2 regions of the Lysinibacillus sp. OL1 genome follow, and region 2 is predicted to be linked to the other one. Evidence: riboswitches for the same ligand, from Rfam matches in the RefSeq annotation. Region 2 holds a riboswitch; the other holds the start of a gene.
The links. Region 2 has a riboswitch for lysine ahead of EW028_RS14535 (aspartate kinase). Riboswitches for the same ligand answer to the same signal wherever they lie in the genome.

Region 1: linked by a shared signal. The riboswitch ahead of EW028_RS06145 (transporter substrate-binding domain-containing protein) and the one ahead of EW028_RS14535 (aspartate kinase) in region 2 are both predicted to bind lysine.

What each region holds. Positions count from the first base shown of each region.
Region 1 is NZ_SJDS01000002.1:357,305-361,321, reverse strand. Features, by position in the region: gene EW028_RS06155 (2-oxoglutarate dehydrogenase E1 component) at 1-4, shown strand, start outside; gene odhB (2-oxoglutarate dehydrogenase complex dihydrolipoyllysine-residue succinyltransferase) at 95-1,357, shown strand; lysine riboswitch at 1,698-1,884, shown strand; gene EW028_RS06145 (transporter substrate-binding domain-containing protein) at 2,004-2,861, shown strand; gene EW028_RS06140 (amino acid ABC transporter permease) at 3,032-3,757, shown strand; gene EW028_RS06135 (amino acid ABC transporter ATP-binding protein) at 3,770-4,017, shown strand, end outside.
Region 2 is NZ_SJDS01000007.1:232,892-236,908, forward strand. Features, by position in the region: gene uvrC (excinuclease ABC subunit UvrC) at 1-1,421, shown strand, start outside; lysine riboswitch at 1,529-1,706, shown strand; gene EW028_RS14535 (aspartate kinase) at 1,840-3,066, shown strand; gene EW028_RS14540 (YslB family protein) at 3,165-3,599, opposite strand; gene EW028_RS14545 (succinate dehydrogenase cytochrome b558 subunit) at 3,872-4,017, shown strand, end outside.

The DNA.
Region 1 (4,017 bases), on a different contig from region 2:
ATAATATATATCAATTTTTGAAACCGGGCTACTTGCCCTTAAGCAGTAGCCCTTCTATGTGCGTCATGCACGTTAATCAAAGGAGGAAATGAAAGTGGCTGAAATTAAAGTCCCTGAATTAGCAGAATCGATTACAGAAGGTAGTATCGCACAGTGGGTAAAAAAAGTGGGCGATCGCGTTGAAAAAGGTGAATTCATCGTTGAACTTGAAACAGATAAAGTAAACGCTGAGATCATTTCTGAAGAAGCAGGTGTATTAACACAAATTTTAGCTGAAGAAGGCGATACTGTACTAGTTGGTCAAGTTATCGCAGTAGTAGAAGCAGGCGAAGGCGCAGCAGCAGCTCCAGCAGCGGCAGCACCAACTGAGGCAGCACCTGCACCAGCAGCGCCACAAGCAGCACCTGCACCAGTTGCAGCAGCTCCAGCAGTAGAAGAAACTTCTGGTGAGCGTGTAGTTGCATCTCCAGCAGCACGTCGTCTTGCACGTGAAAAAGGTATTGACCTTGCAGCGGTATCTCCAGTAGATCCACAAGGACGTGTACGTGTACAAGATGTAGCAGCTCATGGTACAGCACCAGCTGTAGCACCAGCAGCAGCACCTACATCCGTAGCAACTTCAGGAGGCCCAGTAGTATTCACACCAGCAGCTAATTCTGACCGTGTAACAATTGAAAAAATGAGCCGTCGTCGCCAAACAATTGCAAAACGTTTATTAGAAGTTAAACAATCAACAGCAATGTTAACAACATTCAACGAAATTGACATGACAAACATCATGGCACTTCGTAAACGTAAACAAGAAGAGTTTGTAAAAGCAAACGACATCAAACTTGGTTTCATGTCATTCTTCACTAAAGCTGTTGTTGCAGCACTGAAAAAATACCCATACGTAAACGCTCAAATCTCTGGCGATGAAATTCATTTAAATAACTTCTTTGATATCGGTATTGCTGTATCGACTGAAGAAGGTTTAGTCGTACCAGTTGTACGCGATGCAAATAGCAAAAACTTTGCAGAAATCGAAAAAGATATTGCTAACTTAGCGACAAAAGCTCGTGATAAAAAATTAGGCTTAAATGACATGGCTGGTGGATCATTCACAATCACAAATGGTGGTGTATTCGGTTCATTAATGTCAACACCAATTATGAACGGTACGCAAGCTGGTATTTTAGGTATGCACTCAATTGTAAACCGTCCAGTTGCAGTAAATGGTGAAGTTCAAATCCGTCCAATGATGTATGTAGCACTTTCATACGATCACCGTATCATCGATGGTAAAGATTCTGTAGGATTCTTAAAAACAGTTAAAGAATTAATCGAAAATCCTGAAGATTTATTATTAAATTCATAATTCCATTAAACCCTGCGAACAATGTTCAGCAGGGTTTTTTGTATGACGAAAGGTATTGACCGATTCTATGCTTGAAAGAGTACGAATGTTACATCGTTTAGAGGAGCAAAGAAAGAAAAAAACGCAACTTTTCTCACATATAGAACATACTCTATAATAAATATTTGTTGTAATTTTCAGAAATATCAACAAAAGTTCAACGATTTAAAGTGGAAGCAGAACGCAAAATATCCTAATATTGTCATTAGTCAGAAAAATGTTAAAATCGTCTTGACGAACATATTAGTTTTATAGTAGTATCTAAATATCAATTAAATAAACAAACCTCACGAATTGTTACCAGTGAGGTAGAGGCGCGGTATTTATTAGTTCATTGTTGAGTAAAAGCAAGCGAAGACGCAATGAAGAAGGAAATATCGCCGAAGTATAAAAGGAGCTCGTACTTTTATACTGGGTCTGCAGTGAATAAGTGCAGGACTGTCCTAGTAAATGGATTTCCAGATTTACTAGGTTGTGCTATCTCGGAAACATGGAAATTATAGTGAGGATTTGGGCAACTGTCATAAAAGGTAAGACCTAAGTTCAATAAACTTAGGTCTTTTTTAGTACAGTTGTCTTATTTTTTTACAGAAAAGGGGAGTTTTTCATGAAAAGAAAATGGTTGTTAGTAATGATCTCTATCATGACGGCAATTGTGCTAGCTGCATGTGGCACAAGTGACAAAAAAGAGGGCGGTTCAAGTGATGCTGGAACTGACAAAGAAGAAGGTGGCGGTGAATTCCGAATTGGAATGGAGGCTGGCTACCCACCGTTCAACTGGACACAGCAAGACGATGCAAATGGCGCAGTGAAAATTGCGGATAATGCAGAGTATGCAGGTGGCTATGATGTACAAATGGCAAAGAAAATCGCTGAAGGTCTAGGCAAAGAGTTAGTCATTGTTAAAATGGAGTGGGACGGTTTAGTTCCAGCGCTACAATCAAACAAAATTGATGCAATTATTGCAGGTATGTCACCAACAGAAGAACGCAAGAAAACAATTGATTTTACAGAAAACTATTATACTTCTGATTTTGTTATGGTTATTAAAAAAGGTAGCAAATATGAAGGCGCAAAATCGATTCAAGACTTCTCAGGTGCTAAAATTACATCACAATTAAATACATCAAACTACACAGTTATCGATCAAATTAAAGGCGTAGAAAAGCAAACAGCAATGGAGAGCTTCCCAGCAATGCGTGTGGCGTTAGAAGCAGGTAAAATTGATGGCTATGTAGCTGAACGTCCAGAGGGCATTTCCGCTTCTGCTGCCAACGATAAATTCACATATGTAGCATTTGAAGAAGGCTTTGATACAGACCTATCAAATACTTCAATTGCTGTAGGCTTACGTAAAGATGACGCAAATCGTGAAAAAATCAATGAAATCCTAAAAGGCATTTCAGAAGATGATCGTCAAGCGATTATGGAAGAAGCTATTTCTCAACAACCCGCAGCACAATAATGACATGGCACGGACTAGCAATTAGTCCGTGCATGATCATTTCATCATTATCAAAATGAGAACCTCTCTACATAATGATAATGTCCTAGCGTGACAAATCATAGAATGGTAGAAAGAGCTAGGACACAAAAGAAATAAGCGAGCAAGATGACATTGTTAGGAGGAACATCATGAGTCTTGAATGGATACTTTCAATTATTGAAAACAACTGGCAAATGTTTTTACGAGGTGCGTATTATACGTTACTGATTTCGAGTATTAGTACAATTATTGGTGCATTTATCGGATTTTTCATCGGAATTATGCATACGATTCCAGTTCGTAAAAAAGGTGTGAAATTTTATAGCTTAAAGCTCATTAATTTTATACTAACATGCTATGTTGAATTTTTCCGTGGTACACCAATGATTGTACAAGCTATGGTTGTCTACTACGGATTAGATATCGCATTCGGTATCGATATGCACTTTATTACAGCAGGTATTTTAGTCGTTTCCCTCAATACTGGGGCATATATGGCAGAAATTGTTCGTGGCGGTATTGTATCCATTGATAATGGTCAATACGAGGCAGCATCAGCAATTGGCATGAATCACTTCCAAATTATGCTTCATGTTGTCTTACCACAAGTAGCGCGTAATGTTTTACCAGCGACAGGTAACCAATTAATCATGAATATTAAAGATACAGCCGTATTAAATGTCATTGGAGTAACGGAATTATTCTTCCAAACAAAATCAATTTCGGGTAACAACTTCCGTTATTTCGAATCATTCTTCGTTGCATGTGTTCTTTATTTCATCATGACATTTACCGCATCTCGCATCCTTCTGTATGTTGAAAAACGTCTAGATGGTCCTGATGCCTATCAAAAAGAACAAAAAGAAGCCGTATAGGGGGACGCACAAATGGCAGTCATTAAAATCGAGCATTTAAGTAAATCATTTGGACGTAACCAAGTGTTAAAAGATGTGAATTTCCAAGTGGAAAAAGGGGAGGTAGTTTGTTTAATTGGCTCCTCTGGCTCTGGTAAATCCACATTGCTTCGTTGCATAAATTTATTAGAAACGCCAAGTGGCGGTCAAATTATTTATAAAGGGGAAGACATCCTAGATGAAAAGCACAATATTCAAGAATATCGCACACATTTAGGCAT
Region 2 (4,017 bases):
AATATTTTGGTCCTTATCCGAATGCCTATGCAGCAAGTGAAACGAAAAAGCTATTGGATCGATTGTATCCGCTGCGCAAATGTGTACAATTACCTTCCAAGGTTTGCTTGTACTATCACATGGGTCAATGCTTAGCACCTTGTGTGAAGGAAATTGATGGTCAGGTTTATCAAGAAATGATTGAGGATATGACGAAGTTTCTAAATGGTGGTGTGGAGGCAGTCAAAAAAGAGCTTGAAGTTAAAATGCTAGCAGCTGCAGAAAACCTAGAATTTGAGCGAGCGAAGGAATTCCGAGACCAAATTGCCCATATTGATACGGTTATGCAGAAACAAAAAATAGTTTCAAGTGATACAACAAATCGAGATGTATTTGGCTATGCTGTTGAAAAAGGATGGATGTGTGTTCAGGTTTTCTTTGTGCGCCAAGGAAAGCTGATTGAGCGCGATGTCTCAATTTTCCCGATCTATCAAGATGCAGAGGAAGAATTTTTAACATTTGTTGGGCGCTTTTATGAAAAGCCAGAGCATATTAAGCCAAAAGAAATTTTTATTCCACAAGCCATTGATGCAGCTATCTTAACAGAATTATTAGAAATTAAAGTGCTCACACCGAAAAGAGGTCAAAAGAAGGAATTGGTTGAATTAGCTACCAAAAATGCTGAAATTGCTGTGGCAGCTAAATTCCAGCTAATAGAGCGCCAGGAAGAACGTACGATTGGTGCTTGTGAGGCACTTGGCAAAGCAATGGGTATTAGTACTCCTTTACGAATTGAAGCTTTTGATAATAGTCATATGCATGGAACGGATGCAGTGTCTGCTATGGTTGTTTTCATTGATGGGAAGCCTGCGAAAAAGGAGTACCGAAAATATAAAACGCGTACAGCAGCCAAGCATGATGATTACGGTGCAATGCAGGAGGTTATACGTCGTCGCTATATCCGTGTTTTAAAGGAAGGACTACCATTACCAGATTTAGTCTTAATTGATGGTGGTAAGGGACAAATGGAAGTAGCCCGTGAAGTACTAGAAGATGAGCTTGGTCTTGTTATACCGATTGCTGGTTTAGCCAAGGATGATAAGCATAATACATCTCAGCTCTTGTTCGGTGATCCACCAGAAGTGATTAGCTTAAAACGTACAAGTGATGGCTTTTATTTATTACAACGAATTCAAGACGAAGTCCATCGCTTTGCTATTACCTTCTTGCGTCAACAGCATGAGAAGCATGCCATTCAATCTGTATTAGATCATATTGAAGGGGTAGGACCAAAACGAAAGCAACAGCTTCTTAAACATTTCGGTTCAGTCAAAAAAATTCGAGAGGCGAGCGAGCTAGCATTACAGGAGGCTGGGATGCCCGCTAATTTAGCAAGCCAAATTTTTAGCTATTTTCAGCAACAATCATTGTCAAAGGAATAGGCATGTGCTATGGTTATAAATAACATTGTTTTCAATGTTATGGAGAGCCAACTGCGTGACTAGTTTGTTTACGCTAAGGCTTAATGAATTGAATACATTCACTTTAAAGTGATGATAGAGGTGCAAGATTCAAGAGTAACACAATGGAGGATGGACAAGTCCAGAGATATTGTGTGAAAGGGGAGCTTGCCGAAGTACAGTATTGTTGTTCCATTACTGTACTGGTTTTGCATTTAAGAAATGTAAGACTGTCGATTCTAAACGTTTCGGAGAGCTATCACACATGCGCAAGTTACGATTATTGTACATGTTATAGGCAGCTTTCACGTTATGTGGAGGCTGCCTTTTAGTTTTCTAGAAACGGTTTTACCCCCCATAATTTGGTGAAATACATGAACTGGAAGGGAGAACGAAAGAAATGGCTAAAGTCGTGATGAAGTTTGGAGGAGCTGCATTAGCTTCTACTGAACAAATCCAAGAGGCTGCTAGGAAAGCGATTGCTGAAAAGGACAAAGGATTGGATGTAGTAGTGGTCGTTGCAGCAATGGGACACACTGCGAAAGAGATGAAAATGATGGTACACCAACTAACTGACGATGTGTCGAAAAGAGAATTAGATGCAGTTTTGTCAACTGGCTCTCAATTATCTAGTGCTTTATTTGCCATTGCCTTGCAGGAAGCAGGCTATGAGGCTGTGTCTCTAACTGGATGGCAAGCTGGTATACATACGGATGGTATGTATCAACATGCTCGTATCGACTATATAGATATTAGTCGTATGGAAGAACATTTTGCACAGGGACAAATTGTGGTTATTGCTGGAGAACAAGGGATTGACGAAGTGCACAATATCACCACGCTTGGAAAAGGTGGAGCTGAAACAGCTGCTGTTGCACTTGCCATAGCGTTGGAAGCGGAGAGAGTAGATATGTATACAAATGTGGATGGTGTTTATACAGCAGATCCACGATATGTTCCCAATGCCCAAAAGCTTCAAGAAATTTCATATGATGAAATGTTGGAATTATCGAATTTAGGGTCTCATATCATACATCCTCGTGCGGTGGAGTTAGCGAAGAAATTTCAAATGCCTGTTATTATACGTTCAAGTTTAATAGAATCAGTAGGCACTTTATTGAAGGAGGAAGTGGAAATGGAAAAAAATTTAGTCGTTCGTGGTGTTGCATTTGAATCAGATATTATTCGTTTAACAGTAGGGTATGATGCTTTTTCCAATGCTTTATTAGCAGATATATTTACGGTTCTTGCAGAGAACCGTATTAATGTAGATATTATTGTCCAAGCCATTATTGATGGGTTGAAGCCAACTGTATCGTTTTCCATTTTAAAAGAGGAATTTGCGGAAGCATTACGTGTTTTAGAGGATAGTAAATTATCACTTGGATTTAGTTTTGCTGACTTCGAAATTGGACTAGCAAAAGTTTCTATTATTGGTTCAGGCATGGCTTCCAATCCAGGCGTTGCTGCTCGTATGTTTGATCGGTTACGTCGTGAAAATATCCCTGTAAAAATGGTTAGTACTTCTGAAATAAAAGTGTCCGTTGTTGTACCACAGGATGATATGATCCAAGCAGCTAATGCTCTCCATGATGAGTTTAATTTAGAGCAAGCACTTTACATATAATAATAGAAGAAACAGCATTTTATGTAATTGACCGAAATAAAAGGAAGAAAAAAGAAGGATTGTCATCCCATTCTTTACTGGGAAACAATCCTTTTTAATTATTCTGAGGGAATGGTATTCATAATACGTTCTTTAACGTCCCATTTGACTGTAAACATGACGTATTGTTGCTTTTCCCGTTTTTCATTATAGCATTCTGTTAGGTAGCCTTTAGCTAGTTGAATTTGCTCTGCTATAAATCCAGCTTCAAGTTTAAAGCTGCGCTGCTTTATTTGCAGAATTTCAGGGTCATTTGTCAACTGGAAAATACGTCCATCTTTTGATTCCTTTATGAGTTCTAATGTACCCCAGCAGGCATCTGCGAAAAATGCGATAAGTTCATCTTGACTTTTACATGGGAACTTGCGAGCAAGCTCTTTACCTGCCCAATATAGGACGTCATCTTCATGTTTACCAAGTATAGAAGATAGAATATGATCACGAATGATCTCATAGCCAAATGATGAGATTGTAGGAGATGGAGTGTTTAACATTGTTATCCTTCTTTCTTAGAATTTTCTTAAAATTTAACGGTAATAAAGTAATGATAGATTTTTCGAGAAAAAACGACGCATCATGTACTAGATTAGTTCTTTAATAAGCTCTATGAAAAACTCCGAGTTGCCTTGACGCTCGTAGCTCTTGAGAGTACAATAAACATGTCATAATATTGTACCATGATGAAATACACAGTCAATGAAGTATCATTTACAAAATGATGACTTCTTTTGTTGTGCTATTTTAAGTACTAAGGGGGGTAACAGTCTTGTCGAAAGATCGAGAGTTTTTATGGCGTCGCTTACATTCTCTACTTGGGATCATTCCAGTAGGTCTGTTTTTAACGATGCACCTGTTCATTAACTTTACAGCAACAGGCGGGGCAGAAAGTTACAACGATGCTACCGCAGTAAT